Regions from separate parts of the Nocardiopsis sp. M1B1 genome, predicted to be linked through region 2. Evidence: predicted binding sites of a transcription regulator. Region 2 holds the regulator's gene; the other holds the start of a gene.
What was found. The regulator LexA, encoded in region 2, represses DNA repair genes until DNA is damaged. The targets are predictions, from matches to a motif close to TCGAACANNTGTTCGA.

Region 1 (7,398 bases), 3.3 Mb from region 2:
GGAAGGACTGACCCCTCCTTCCCCACGGCCGGTACGGCCCCGTGCGCGCCCCTCGGCGCGTACGGGGCCGTCGTCGTCGCGACCCGCGGAGGGCGGCGCGCGGAGGGCCCTTCGGGACTGCACAAGCGGGCGAACGAGGACTAAGGTCGACATGTCATCGCATCGAATCCTCGACCCACCCTGAGCGGACATGTCTGAACTGTCGAGCCCCCACGGCTCCTGGCCATCGCCCATCAGCGCCGGTGACGTCGCCCGAGGAGTGCGGCGGATGGCGTTCCCGTCCGTCGCGGGCGCGGAGGTCTGGTGGGAGGAGGGCCGTCCCGAGGAGGGGCGGACCACCCTCATGCGGCGCGACGCCGACGGAACGGTGACCGAGCTGCTGCCCGCGCCCTGGAGCGCGGGGACCCGGGTGCACGAGTACGGCGGGCGCGCCTACCTGCCGGTCCCGCGCCGCGACGACAAGGCCATCACCCGCATGGGCGTGGTGTTCTCCCACTCCTCCGACCAGCGCCTCTACCTGCTGGAACGCGGCTCCTCGGAGCCGGTGCCGCTCACCCCCGACGACGGCGCCTCGCGCTACGCCGACCCCGCGCTGAGCGCGGACGGGCGCGCCGTGCTGTGCGTGCGAGAGAGGCACGGGGAGGGGGCGGTCCGCCGCTCGATCGTGTCGGTGCCGCTGTCGGGCCGGGGCGCGCAGGACCCCTCCGCGGTGCGCGAACTGGTCTCGGGCGCGGACTTCTACGCCTCCCCCACCCCGTCGCCGGACGGCGCCCACCTGGCCTACGTGCGGTGGAACCACCCCAGGATGCCCTGGGACGGCAGCGAACTGAGGGTGGGCGCCCTGGGCGAGACCGGGCTGACCGGCGAGTACACCCTCAAGGGCGGGGTGGACGAGTCGGTGGTCTCCCCGACCTGGGCCGACGACGCGACGCTGTACGTGGCCTCGGACTGGCCGGGCTGGTGGAACCTGTACCAGGCGGGGATGACCGGGCAGGCGCTGGCGCTGTACCCGGCCGAGGAGGAGTTCCACGCCTCCCCCGGCCGCCTGGGCAACCGGTCTTTCTGCGTGCTGGACTCGGGCCGGGTGGTGGCGCTGCACGGGCACGCCGACCTGACCCCGAGCGTGTACGACCCCGACACCCTGGATCTGACGCCGGTGGTGACCGGCCTGACCACGTGGTCGATGCTGGACACCGACGGGCGCTCCGTGGTGGCGGTGGCCTCCTCGCCGACCGAGCCGCCGTGCCTGGTGCGGCTGGACCCGGCCTCGGGGGTCGTGGAGGTGCTGCGCCGGGCCGCCGAGGAGCCGCCGGACACCGCCTACCTGCCCGTGCCCCGCCAGGAGACGCTGCCGGGCCGCTACGGGGCGCCGGTGCACGCGAACGTCTACCCGCCGACCCACCCCGACGCGTCCGCGGACGGCCCCGCGCCGTACGTGGTGTGGGCGCACGGCGGCCCGGTGTCGGTCAGCACGCTGGAGTTCGACCTGGCCAAGGCCTACTTCACCAGCCGGGGGATCGGTGTGGTGGACGTCAACTACGGCGGTTCCACGGGGTTCGGGCGCCCGTACCGCAAGCGCCTGCACAAGGAGTGGGGCGTGGTGGACGTGGAGGACTGCGTGGCCGCGGCCCGGGCCCTGGTGGAACAGGGGGTGGCCGATCCCCGGAGACTGGCGATCCGCGGTCCGAGCGCGGGCGGGTACACGGCGCTGATGGCGCTGACCGGGGACACGTTCGCGTGCGGGGTGTCCCTGTTCGGGGTCACCGACCTGCTGGGGTTCAGCGAAACCACGCACGACTTCGAGTCGCGGTTCCTGGACTCGCTGGTGGGGACGCTGCCGGGGTTCGTGGAGCGGTACCGGGAGCGCTCTCCGGTCAACCGCGCCGGGGAGATCGACGTGCCGGTGCTGCTGGTGCAGGGCCTGGAGGACAGGGTCGTGACCCCGGACCAGGCCACGGCGATGGCGACGGCGCTGGGGCGGCGAGGGGCGCCGTACGCGCTGGTGGAGTTCGAGGGCGAGGGGCACGGGTTCACCGGGCAGGAGGCGAGGATCCGCTCCCTGGAGTCGGAGCTGGCCTTCTACGCGCGGGTGTTCGGGTTCGAGGCCGACGTGGCGCCGCTGGAGCTGGTGACCGTTCCGCCGGAGACCGGGGAGGGCGCGGAACCGGCCTCGGAGGTCGCCGGGGAGCCCGGGGACACCGAGGACGCCGGGGACGCCGGGGACGCCCCGAGCGCGGAGGACGCCGCCGGCGCGCTCGCGCGGGACCCCGGACGGGACGGCGGGTCCCCGAGGCCCGCTGAGGCCGCCGCCGGTCCGACGACCGCCGGCGACTGACCCTTCGGAAACGGAGCGGGCGGGACGGGCGGTCCCCACGGTCGGCGGAGGACACCACCGCCCCGACCGCTGGCGGCGGCTGACCCTGGGCGGGTCCGCGGGCCCTTCGGGACCGGGAGGGGGCGGGGCGTCCTCGGAGCCGTCCCCGTACACCGGTCCGGGTCCTCGGGTGCCTCAGTCCTTCGGGGTGCCCACGTGCAGGCGGTCGCCGTCGGGGACGGAGCCCGGACGGCGGTGACGGCGTCCCCGGCGGGATCGGCGGTGACGGCTCAGAAGTCGGGGTCGGGGGCGTGGAGTTCGGCCTCCACGCCCTCGCGTTCGAGCTCCTCGCGGACCACCCGGTAGGCCAGGCCCGCGGAGTAGCCCTTGCGGGCCAGGAAGCCCAGGGCGCGGCGGGTCCGCGTCTCCTGGTCCCTGCCCCGGGTGGCGGCCAGGCGGCGGCGCGCCAGGTCGCGGGCGGCCTCCTCCTCGTCCTGGTCGCTGAGTTCGCCGACGGCCTCCCGGACGGTGTCCTCCTCCACGCCGCGGGTGCGCAGCTCCTGGGCCAGGGCGCGGCGGGAGAGCCGTCTGCCGTGGTGGCGGGAGGACACCCAGGCCTGGGAGAAGGCGGCGTCGTCGATCAGCCCGGCCTCGCCGAACGTGTCCAGGACCGAGGTGACGACCTCCTCCTCGTACTCCCGGCGGTGCAGGGCCCGCTCAAGCTGGGCGCGGGTGCGCGGGGAGTGGGTGAGCATCCGCAGGACCAGGGCGCGGGCCTCGGCCTCGGGGTCCTTCCCGGGCGGGGCCGCCCCGCCCGGGAAGGGGCCGTCGTCCTCGGAGTGGTGCCGGTCCGGGGACCGGCCCCCCTCACGCATCAGCCGCGGGCGCCTTGGGAGTCCTGGCCGCGGCGCGCTTGGCGGGAGCCTTGGCCGCGGCGGCCGGGTCCGCATCCGCCTCCGCGGCGGCCTTGGCCGGTTCGGCGGCCGGGCCGGAGGCGCTGTCGTCGCCCTTGACGGGCACACCCAGCTTCTCCTTGATCTTCTTCTCGACCTCGTTGGCCATGTCGGCGTTCTCGCGCAGGAAGTTGCGCGCGTTCTCCTTGCCCTGGCCCAGCTGGGTGCCCTCGTAGGTGTACCAGGCGCCCGACTTGCGGACGATGCCGTGCTCCACGCCCAGGTCGATGAGGCTGCCCTCGCGCGAGACGCCCACCCCGTAGAGGATGTCGAACTCGGCCTGCTTGAAGGGCGGCGCGACCTTGTTCTTGACGACCTTGACGCGGGTGCGGTTGCCGACCGCGTCGGTGCCGTCCTTGAGCGTCTCGATGCGGCGCACGTCCAGGCGCACCGAGGCGTAGAACTTGAGCGCCTTGCCGCCGGTCGTCGTCTCGGGCGAGCCGAACATGACGCCGACCTTCTCGCGCAGCTGGTTGATGAAGATCGCGGTGGTGTTGGTCTGGTGGAGCGCACCGGCGATCTTGCGCAGCGCCTGGGACATCAGGCGGGCCTGGAGTCCGACGTGGCTGTCGCCCATCTCGCCCTCGATCTCGGCGCGGGGCACCAGGGCCGCCACGGAGTCGATGACGATGATGGAGACCGCGCCGGAGCGGATGAGCATGTCGACGATCTCCAGCGCCTGCTCACCGGTGTCCGGCTGCGAGAGCAGCAGGTCGTCGGTGTTGACGCCGATCTTCTTGGCGTACTCGGGGTCGAGCGCGTGCTCGGCGTCGACGAAGGCCGCGATGCCGCCCATCCGCTGGGCGCTGGCCACCGCGTGCAGGGCCACGGTGGTCTTACCGCTGGACTCGGGGCCGTAGACCTCCACGACGCGGCCCCGGGGCAGGCCGCCGATGCCGAGCGCCACGTCGAGCGCGATCGCCCCGGTGGGGATCGACTCCACCGGCGGGCGGTCGTCGTCGCCCAGGCGCATGATGGAGCCCTTGCCGAACTGCCGCTCGATCTGGGCGAGCGCTGTTTCGAGAGCCTTGTCTCGGTCTCCAGATGCCACGGGATACCCCTGTTGTTGGGTGGATGCCTTTTTCTTCATGGTGAGCACGACGCTACGCGGTCGCTACGACAATCGCGACGTCCCACGTCCGCCTGTGGATAACCCACCCTACCCGAACCTGTGTTCGATGCGGCGTACGAAACGGATGCGTCCCCGCGGGAGGTCCGTCGCCGGATCAGCGTCTGGAGGCGGGCAGGTCGAAGGCGTCGCACACGGCGCGCCACACCTCCTTGACGGCCACCCCGTCGGCGAGCGCCTGCTCCACCGTGCGGGACCCGAGCCCCTCCAGGACGTGGTCGCGGGCCACGCTCTGCGCGTAGGCCTCGCCGAACTGCTCGTGCATGTTGTGCCAGAAAACCGTGAGTCTCATCGGGCCCAGTATCGGTGATCGCGGCGTCCGCCGCGTCCCCTCCCCTTTGTCCCCGCCCGCGGGCACACTGGCGGCATGAGCCGTGCGCCCCGCCCCCTCGAACGCTTCGGACCCGCCACCAGGGCCTGGTTCGACCGTGCCTTTCCCGCGGGCCCCACCCCCGCCCAGACCGGCGCCTGGGAGTCGGTCCAGGGCGGGAGGAACACGCTGGTCGTGGCCCCGACCGGCTCCGGCAAGACCCTGTCGGCCTTCCTGTGGTCGCTGGACCGGCTGTCCTCGGCCCCCGTCCCCGAGGACCGCGCCCGCCGCTGCCGGGTGCTGTACGTGTCCCCGCTCAAGGCCCTCGCGGTGGACGTGGAGCGCAACCTGCGCGTCCCCCTGGCCGGGATCGCGGCCGCCGCCGAGGCCGGGGGGCACGCGCTGTCCCCGGTCACCGTGGGGGTGCGCACCGGCGACACCCCGGCCGCCGAGCGGCGCAGGCTGGCCACCCGGCCGCCGGACGTGCTCATCACCACGCCCGAGTCGCTGTTCCTGGTGCTCACCTCGCGGGCCAGGGAGGGGCTGGCCGGGGTGGAGACGGTCATCGTCGACGAGGTGCACGCGCTCGCGGGGAGCAAGCGCGGCGCGCACCTGGCGCTGAGCCTGGAGCGGCTGGACGCCCTGCTGGACCGCCCGGCGCAACGGATCGGCCTGTCGGCGACCGTGCGCCCGACCGACCTGGTGGCGCGGTTCCTGGGCGGCGCGGACGTCGTCGCCCCGCCCGGCTCCCCCGACATGGACCTGCGCGTGGTGGTGCCCGTCCCCGACATGGAGGAGCCCGGCGTCCCGGGGCCGGCCCGGCCCTCCGGCGGCGCGGAGGACGACGGGGGCGCCCGGGGCGCGGGCGGCGGTTCCCTGTGGCCGCACGTGGAGCGGCGGGTCCTGGACCTGGTGGAGTCCCACCGCTCCACCATCGTGTTCACCAACGGGCGCCGCACCGCGGAGAAGCTGTGCGCCCGCGTCAACGACCTGCACGCCGAACGGCACGGCGGGCGCCTGCCGCCGGAGGAGGTGCCCGCGCAGGTCATCGCCCAGTCCGGGCACAGCCGAGGCGGCCCCCCGGTGGTCGCCCGCGCCCACCACGGCTCGATGTCCAAGGCCGAGCGGGCCCTGATCGAGGACGAGCTGAAGCGGGGGAGGCTGCGCTGCGTGGTGGCCACCTCCAGCCTGGAGCTGGGCGTGGACATGGGCGCGGTCGACCTGGTGGTGCAGGTGTCCTCGCCGCCGTCGGTGGCCAGCGGCCTGCAACGGGTCGGCCGGGCGGGGCACCAGGTGGGCGGGACCTCGCGCGGGGTCTTCCTCCCCCGCTTCCGGGGCGACCTGCTGGCGACGGCCGTGGTGGTCGGGCAGATGCGCGCGGGCGCCATCGAGCGCCTGGAGATGCCGCGCAACCCCCTGGACGTCCTGTCCCAGCAGATCGTGGCGATGGCCGCCATGGACGACTGGCCGGTGCCCGAGCTGGCCGCCCTGGTCCGGCGGGCCGCGCCCTTCGCCGACCTGGCCGACACGGTGCTGGAGTCGGTCCTGGACATGCTGTCCGGCCGCTACCCCTCGGACGAGTTCGCCGAGCTGCGCCCCCGCCTGGTGTGGGACCGGGAGGCGGACGTGCTCCGGGCACGCCCGGGCGCGCAGCGGCTGGCGGTGGTCAGCGGCGGCACCATCCCCGACCGGGGCGTGTACGGGGTGCACCTGACCGGGCGGGACGGGGGCTCCGCGCCGGGACGGGCGCCCACCCGGGTCGGCGAGCTGGACGAGGAGATGGTCTACGAGTCGCGGGTGGGCGACGTGTTCGTGCTGGGGTCCACCTCGTGGCGGATCGAGGCGATCACCGCCGACCGGGTGCTGGTCTCCCCCGCGCCGGGGCGGCCGGGCCGGATGCCGTTCTGGAAGGCCGACACGCAGGGCAGGCCCGCGGAGCTGGGCCGGGCGGTGGGCGCGCTGACCCGGGAGCTGGCCGCGGCGGAACCGGCGCGGGCGCTGGCCCTGGCCGAGGGGGCGGGGCTGGACGCGTGGGCCGCGCGCAACCTGGTGGAGTACGTCTGCGAGCAGCGGGAGGCCACCGGGCACATGCCCGACGACCGGACCGTGGTCGTCGAGCGCTTCCGCGACCAGGTCGGGGACTGGCGCGCGGTCGTGCACTCCCCGCTGGGCGCGCGGGTGCACGCGCCGTGGGCGATGGCCCTGGCGCGGCGGCTGCGGGACCGGTTCGGCGCGGACGCGCAGGTCGTGCACGGCGACGACGGGATCGTGCTGCGGCTGCCGGACGCCGGGGGCTGGGACCGGCCGGGCGAGCTGGCCGAGCTGGTGGCGCTGGACCCGGAGGAGGTGGAGGAGGCGGTCACCGGCGAGCTGCCCGGGTCGGCGCTGTTCGCCGCGCGGTTCCGCGAGTGCGCGGCTCGGGCCCTGCTGCTGCCCCGCCAGCGGCCGGACCGGCGGATGCCGCTGTGGCAGCAGCGGCTGCGGGCCTCCAACCTGTTGTCGGTGGCGGGCCGCTACGGGTCGTTCCCGATCGTGCTGGAGGCGGTGCGCGAGTGCCTGCGGGACGTGTTCGACGTACCCGCCCTGGTGGAGGCGCTGGAGGGCGTCCGGTCCCGCCGGACACGGGTGGTGGAGGTGCGCACCGAGACGGCGTCGCCGTTCGCGCGCTCGCTGATGATGGAGTACACGGCGG
Region 2 (7,398 bases):
TCACGCACAGCGGCGCGTCCGCCACGAAGCCCTTGCCCTCCATCAGCTCCGCGGTCGAGTGCGCCCGGGTCGGCCGCTCCGCCGCCGTGTGCGGCTCCCGCGCGGGGGCGGCCGGGGCCTCCTCCGGGGCGTCCGCCCCTCGGGTGGCGGCGGACTGGGCGTAGGACTCCACCTGCGCTGCGACCTGCGCGGGGTCCTCGCCCGCCACCTGCGCCTGGCGTTCGGCGGCCGACAGCACCCCCAGCGCGGCCCGCTCCTCGTAGGGCAGGTGGTCCAGGGCCAGGCGGCGGAAGATGTAGTCCACCACCGACTGGGCCATGCGGATGTCGGAATCGTCGGTCATGCCCGCCGGATCGAACCGCATGTTCGTGAACTTCTCCACGTAGGTCTCCAGCGGGACCCCGTACTGCAGGGCGATGGAGATCGCGATGGAGAAGGCGTCCATCACCCCGGCCAGGGTGGACCCCTGCTTGCCGAGCTTCATGAACACCTCGCCCAGACCGTCGTCCGGGTAGGAGCCCGCGGTGATGTAGCCCTCGGCCCCGCCCACGGAGAACGACGTGGTCTCGCTCGGTCGCTTCTTGGGCAGGCGGCGGCGGACCGGGCGGGGCGCCTCGGCGGCCTCCGCCTCGGGCTCGGCCTCCTTCTCCCGCGTCCCGCCGGTGGACAGCGGCTGACCCACCTTGCAGTTGTCGCGGTAGACGGCGAGCGCCTTCAGGCCCATCCGCCAGCCCTCGAAGTAGATGTGCTCGAAGTCCTCGACCGAGGCCTCCTCCGGCACGTTCACCGTCTTGGAGATCGCGCCGGACAGGAACGGCTGCACCGCGGCCATCATCCGCACGTGGCCCATGGGCCGGATGTAGCGGCGCCCCATCGCGCAGTCGAACACCTCGTAGTGCTCGGTGCGCAGGCCGGGCGCGTCCACGACGTGGCCGTTCTCGGAGACGTACTCGACGACGGCCTCGATCTGCTCGTCCTGGTAGCCGAGGTTGCCCAGCGCGCGCGGGATGGCCTGGTTGACGATCTGCATGGAGCCGCCGCCGACCAGCTTCTTGAACTTGACCAGCGAGAAGTCCGGCTCGATGCCGGTGGTGTCGCAGTCGAGCATGAAACCTATGGTCCCAGTGGGCGCGAGAAGGCTCGCCTGGGCGTTGCGCCAGCCGTTGCGCTCGCCGATCCTGAGGCACTCGGCCCACTCGCGGGTGGCCGCGGCGTGGATCGGCTCCTCCAGGGTTCCGACGGTGCGCAGGTCGTCGTTGGCGGCGGCGTGCTTGCGCATGACCCGCTTGTGGGCCCGCTCGTTGCGCCGGTAGCCGTCGTAGGGACCGACCACCCCGGCCAGTTCGGCGCTGCGCCGGTAGGCGGCGCCGGTCATCAGCGAGGTCACCGCGGCGGCGACGGCGCGCCCGCCCTCGGAGTCGTAGGCGTGACCGGTCGCCATGAGCAGGGCGCCCAGGTTGGCGTAGCCGATGCCGAGCTGCCGGTAGGCGCGGGTGGTCTCGCCGATCTTCTCGGTGGGGAAGTCGGCGAAGGTGATGGAGACGTCCATCGCCGTGATGACCAGTTCGGTGAGCGCGGTGAAGCGCTCTACGTCGAAGGTGTCGTCCTCACGCAGGAACTTCAGCAGGTTGATCGAGGCCAGGTTGCAGGAGGAGTCGTCCAGGGACATGTACTCCGAGCAGTTGGCGACGACGGTGCCGCCCACGATGTAGGAGTGGTTGCGCGGCTCGGTGAGGTTGTATGTGGTCTCGAATCCCGCGGAACGCCTGGAGAACAGGCGTGTAGTCGTCCTCGTCCTGTACATACGGCGGAAGTCCAGCGCCTCTCGGAGCTTCTCGCTCTTTCCCTCCAGGGAGAAGTTGACGAGGGCGGAGAACTCCTGCATGGACTGGGCCGAGATCCGCAGGTCGAAGAACGGACCGTCACTGCCATAGGTGACCGTGGACCCATCCTTGCGAGTGTAGGAGAACGAATCCGGCTTGCCCTCGGATGTCCTGTAGACACGGCTGGCAATGCCAAACGGGGCGAGGAGTTCCTGGACATCGCGCAGGAGCTGGTCCGACCGGCTGCCCAGACCGATGTAGCGCGTTCCGTTGGCCTTCTGGTCCACCGCGCACCCGTCTGCGTCGAACAGCCCTTGGAGGAACTCCAGCACGGTCTCCTCGGGCGCCTCGAAGAGCGACGGCGGCACTGACTTGTCCTCCGCGCGGGCGCCCAGGCCCAGGGCTCGGACGAACTCGACCATCGTGCGACGCGTGATTCTGAGCTGCTGGGTCCCGTTCGGCTGGAGGCTCGGCTTGCTCCGGTGCCCGGTGAGGCGCTCGATGAGCGCCTGGTGCCGAGGAAGGACGTTCTGCTGCTCCTCAGCCGTACCGTAGACGGTCACCACCGCCTGATCACCGACCGAGCCGTCCCCCACGAGCCAGCCGAGGTAGTGCGCGAGGTCGGGATCCTCGTCCCACTTCTCCGGCAGGTACAGAGGACGGACACTCGGCAAGGCCGCCACCGTCCGTGCGGCTTCCAGCGCCGCACGGGGAATCCGCAGCACCGGGTTCGAACGAGGCGCGTACTGGAAGGAACGGACGACTCGGTCATCGGAGAGCAGCTTCTCAGCGTGCACCCAGCCGCGGTTCTCGGTCCACAGACGGTGGTTGGGGGTGCAGCGCAGGAGAGAGCCGTCAGAGAAACGCAGTTCGAGGATCTCATTGGTCCCCGTGACCATGTACTGGGTGGGGATCGTCGCCACCACAGCGTTCTGGGCGTCCGTCTCAGCGGTGATGTCGTTGGTGTACACGGCGAAGGTCTCGCCTCGGGCCGCGCGCTTGATCAGATCACCGATCGGTATGTGTCCACGGTCCGTCAGCACGCGCTGATCAGCCGGAAAACACGGGTTGCTCGCACTGATGCGTCCGCTCTCGGGCGTGGTGTGCCAGTCCTGGATCGTGCCGTCGTACTGGATGCCCGGGTCCGCGCACTCCCAGGCGGCCCTGGCCATGCGCTGGAACAGCTCCTTGGCGTCCACCGTGGCCACGACCTCGCCGGTGGTGCGGGAGGTCAGGCCGAAGTCGGAACCGCTCTCCACGGCGCGCATGAACGCGTCGGAGACCCGCACGGAGTTGTTGGCGTTCTGGTACTGGACGCTGAACATGTCGTCGCCGCCGAGGTCGACGTCGAACCCGGCGTCGCGCAGGGCACGGATCTTGTGCTCCTCGCGGGCCTTGGTCTCGACGAAGTCCTCGATGTCGGGGTGGTCGACGTCCAGTACGACCATCTTGGCGGCCCGGCGGGTGGCTCCGCCGGACTTGATGGTCCCGGCCGAGGCGTCGGCGCCGCGCATGAAGGAGACGGGCCCGGAGGCCGTCCCGCCGGAGGAGAGCAGTTCCTTGCTGGAGCGGATGCGCGACAGGTTCACACCCGCGCCGGACCCGCCCTTGAAGATGATCCCCTCCTCCTTGTACCAGTCCAGGATCGACTCCATGGTGTCGTCCACGGAGAGGATGAAACACGCGCTGACCTGGGCTTTTGCACTCGTACCGACGTTGAACCACACCGGGGAGTTGAAGCTGAACAGCTGGTGGGCGAGGGCGTGCTTGAGCTCGTGGTCGAAGACCTCGGCGTCCTCCGCGGAGGCGAAGTAGCCGTGCTCGCGGCCGGTCTCGGTGTAGACGCCGACGACGCGGTCGATGAGCTGCTTGAGGCTCCACTCGCGCTCGGGGGTGCCCACCGCGCCGCGGAAGTACTTGCTCGTGACGATCTGGGTGGCGTTCATCGACCAGGAGGAGGGGAACTCCACCCCGCGCTGCTCGAAGTTGACCGTGCCGTCGCGCCAGTTGGTCATGACGACGTCGCGGCGCTCCCACTCCAGGGAGTCGTAGGGGTGCGTGCCCGGGGAGGTGAAGACGCGCCTCACCCTGATCCCCTTGCGGTTGCCCTTGCCCTTGCGTCCGGCCGGACCGTTGGCGGTTTCCGTCATCGCCGGGTCTCCCCTCACTCGTGGGCACGGTCACCGACCGTGCCCGGCGTCCTTGTCCCGGGAGTGGTGTGGCCCCGCGCGGTCGGCGTGCGGCCGCGAGGGGCGCTACCCCGTGGTGGCGCCGCTCCGGCCGCCGGTCTCGGCCTCGCGGTCCTGGCGCAGGCTGGCGATCTCGGCCTCGAAGTCGGAGAGGCTCTCGAAGCCGCGGTAGACGCTGGCGAAGTGCAGGTAGGCGACCTCGTCCAGGTCGCGCATCGGCCCCAGGATGGCCAGGCCGATCTCGTGGGCCGGGACCTCGGCCAGGCCGCGGCCGCGGATTTCCTCCTCGACCTGCTGGCCGAGCTTGGCCAGGGCGTCCTCGGAGACGGGGCGCCCCTGGCAGGCCCGGCGCACCCCGGCGATGATCTTGGTCCTGCTGAAGGGCTCGGTGACCCCCGAGCGCTTGGCCACCATCAGCAGGACGGTCTCCTGGGTGGTGAACCTGCGCTCGCAGACGGGGCAGGACCGGCGGCGCCGGATGGCCGCGCCGTCGTCGGTGGACCTGCTGTCGATCACCCGGGTGTCCGGATGGCGGCAGAACGGACAGTGCACCCTGGTTCACCTGCTTCTCTCGCCGAACGACAACGCCTAGGTACCACTAAACCACAACTTCTGGGCAACCACTCCTGTCGCAACACCAGATGTTGTGGTCGAACCTAGACTTCTTCCTGACCCCGCCGCAACCCCGGCGCGGGCGTGTCACGAACACGGCCGAGGGACCGCGCGGCATCGCGGTCCGCGGCGGGGTGGGGCGGGGAAGTCGGCGCGGGCGGACTGCTGCGGGGGCGGCCCGGCACCGCGCTCAAGGATAGCGCCGCCCACCGGAGCCGCCGCTCCCGGCGGCGGGCGCGGGAATCCCGACGTCACGGGGTTTTCGGTCGAGCCGACGCCCCGGGATAAGACCCCCGCGCCTGGCCGGAACCGCTGTCACGGACACGCGTTCGCGCATTCCGGGGACAACAGCGCGTGAACGCGTGTACACACGTAAGTGCAGGCCGGAAATTGACCGCGAATACGCGCGACGGCAATTGTCCCCGGCCTCGAACGCTTGTTTGATATCACCGTGTGCAACGACTAAAGTTGGCCTTGATTTCACACCGGTTTCGCCATCACGTGGACCCCCAGGTCGGCACGGTCGCGGACCGGGGGTGGCCAGTCACACAAGCAGGCCCTGACCGAACCGAATGCCGAGGAGGCCCGGCCGTGCCGGAGGAGAATCCCGGAACCGCAGATACCGTCACCGTTCTCGCACCAGCGGAGAACGCGGGCGGGTCCACGCCCGAAGCCCCCAAACTCACCGCGCGCCAGCAGAGCGTGCTGAACTGCATCCAGCGCTATGTCCGGGAGCGGGGGTTCCCCCCGTCGATAAGGGAAATCGGGGAAGCGGTCGGCCTGTCCAGCCCGTCCAGCGTGGCGCACCAGCTCAAGGTCCTCCAGCGCAAGGGTTACCTGCACCGCGACCAGAACCGGCCGCGCGCGGTGGAGCTGCGCACGCCCGGGCGCGCCTCGGGGCAGACCCTGGTGCCCGAGGACATCGACCTCTCGCGCGCCGCGGCCGTGCCGCTGGTCGGCCGGATCGCCGCCGGCGGTCCGATCCTGGCCGAGGAGTCGGTGGAGGACGTGCTCGCCCTGCCGCGCCAGCTGGTGGGTGAGGGGCGCCTGTTCATGCTCACCGTGGTCGGCGACTCGATGACCGACGCCGCCATCACCGACGGCGACATGGTGGTGGTGCGCCAGCAGCAGGACGCCAACAACGGCGACATCGTGGCGGCGCTGCTCGACGACGAGGCGACCGTCAAGGTGCTGCGCCGCGAGGAGGGCGGCCATGTGTGGCTGATGCCGCGCAACGAGGCCTACGAGCCGATCAACGGCGACGACGCCACCATCCTCGGCAAGGTGGTCGCGGTCATGCGCCGCGTCTGAGGTGCCCGCGTACCCGCGTCTCCGGTCCCTCTCCCCTCGGAGGGATCGGGGACGCCTCCCCCTGTGGACGGCGCGGGGCCGACGGGCGCGGGCCGCTAGGCTGAGAACGTGTTCACACGTGCCTCCTCCCCCGCCGTCCGCTGGCGCACCGCACTGGCCGGTGCGGCGAGCGCCGTCCTGTTGACCGCCGCCTGCGCCCCCGCCGACGACGGGGCCGCCGAGGCGCCGGGGGTCGGCGGCGTCGAGCGCGAGGTGGCCTTCGAGGGCGGCGGGCACGAGGTGTCCGGCGCATTCCGGATGCCCCAGGACGTCTCCGGCACCGTTCCGGGCGCGCTCATCATCTCCGGCAGCGGCCCCACCGACCGCGACGGCAACAGCTCCGTGCGCCCCGACGCCGACACCAACCAGAACCTGTCCCGGGTGCTCGCCGACGTCGGGGTGGCCTCGCTGCGCTACGACAAGTACGGCAGCGGTCCGGACTTCGAGACGCCGGGCCCCGGCGACGAGGTCGCGCCGGTGGACCCGGTGATCTTCGACGAGCAGGTCGCGGCGGCCTACGAGGAACTCGTCTCCCAGCCCGAGGTGGACCCCGAGCGGGTGGTCGTCGTCGGGCACAGCGAGGGCGCCCTGTACGCGCTGCGCGCCCACGAGCTCATCGGCGCGGAGCACCCCTCCCCCGCGCTCGTGCTGGCCGCGCCTCCCGGTACGCGCTACCTCGACCTGATCGACCGCCAGCTCACCGAGCAGGCGCGCGCCGCCGAGGCCTCGGGCCAGGTGGAGGAGGGGCAGGTGGTCCAGCTGCTCTCGGACTCCCGTGCCGGACGGGCCGCGATCAGGTCCGGGCGCGCGCTCAGCGAGGTGGAGATGCCCAGCGGGGGCGTAATGGGCGTCTACACCCCCGTCAACGAGGACTTCCTGGCCTACATGGACGCCTTCGACCCCGTCGAACTGGCGGAGGACCTGCCCGGGGGCACCCCGGTGCTGGTGCTGTGGGGGGAGCGGGACGCGCAGGTCTCCCGACAGGACGTGGACCGGCTGATGACCGGTCTGGACGGAGCGCGACGGGTGGACGTCCCCGACACCGACCACATCTTCCGCCGCTACCGGGACGAGCCCGGGGCCACGGTCCTGGACGCCCAGCGCCCGTTCGCCGAGGAGGTCTCGCCCGCGTTGGAGGAGTTCCTGGGCGCGGCCTGGTAGCCGCGCCGGGGCCTCACTCGGGGATGGAGTCCGGCAGCGCCTCGGTCACGGACAGCGCGAACTCCTCGGCGCCCGCCACCATGCGCTCCCGGTCGCCGGGGTTCTGCGCGTCGTAGCTGGCCGCCACGGTGTAACAGGTCTCCAGGTACAGGTTGGACACCCGGGCGCCGACGCAGGCGACCGTGTACGGGTCCTCCTGGACCCAGGCGACCGCCTCCTCTCCGACGCCTTCCAGCTCCTGCGCGTCGTACTGGGAGGTGGTG

Region 1: the regulator LexA is predicted to act here: its motif matches at 4,431-4,446, upstream of recA (recombinase RecA).

What each region holds. Positions count from the first base shown of each region.
Region 1 covers NZ_CP196194.1:1,726,082-1,733,479, reverse strand. Annotated here, with positions in the region: gene ACSTA4_RS07540 (amino acid ABC transporter permease) at 1-11, shown strand, start outside; gene ACSTA4_RS07535 (dipeptidyl-peptidase 5) at 191-2,335, shown strand; gene recX (recombination regulator RecX) at 2,605-3,189, opposite strand; gene recA (recombinase RecA) at 3,182-4,318, opposite strand; gene ACSTA4_RS07520 (DUF3046 domain-containing protein) at 4,494-4,688, opposite strand; gene ACSTA4_RS07515 (ATP-dependent helicase) at 4,764-7,398, shown strand, end outside.
Region 2 covers NZ_CP196194.1:5,002,579-5,009,976, forward strand. Annotated here, with positions in the region: gene ACSTA4_RS21735 (vitamin B12-dependent ribonucleotide reductase) at 1-3,973, opposite strand, end outside; gene nrdR (transcriptional regulator NrdR) at 4,079-4,564, opposite strand; gene lexA (transcriptional repressor LexA) at 5,216-5,935, shown strand; gene ACSTA4_RS21750 (alpha/beta hydrolase family protein) at 6,044-7,135, shown strand; gene ACSTA4_RS21755 (hypothetical protein) at 7,149-7,398, opposite strand, start outside.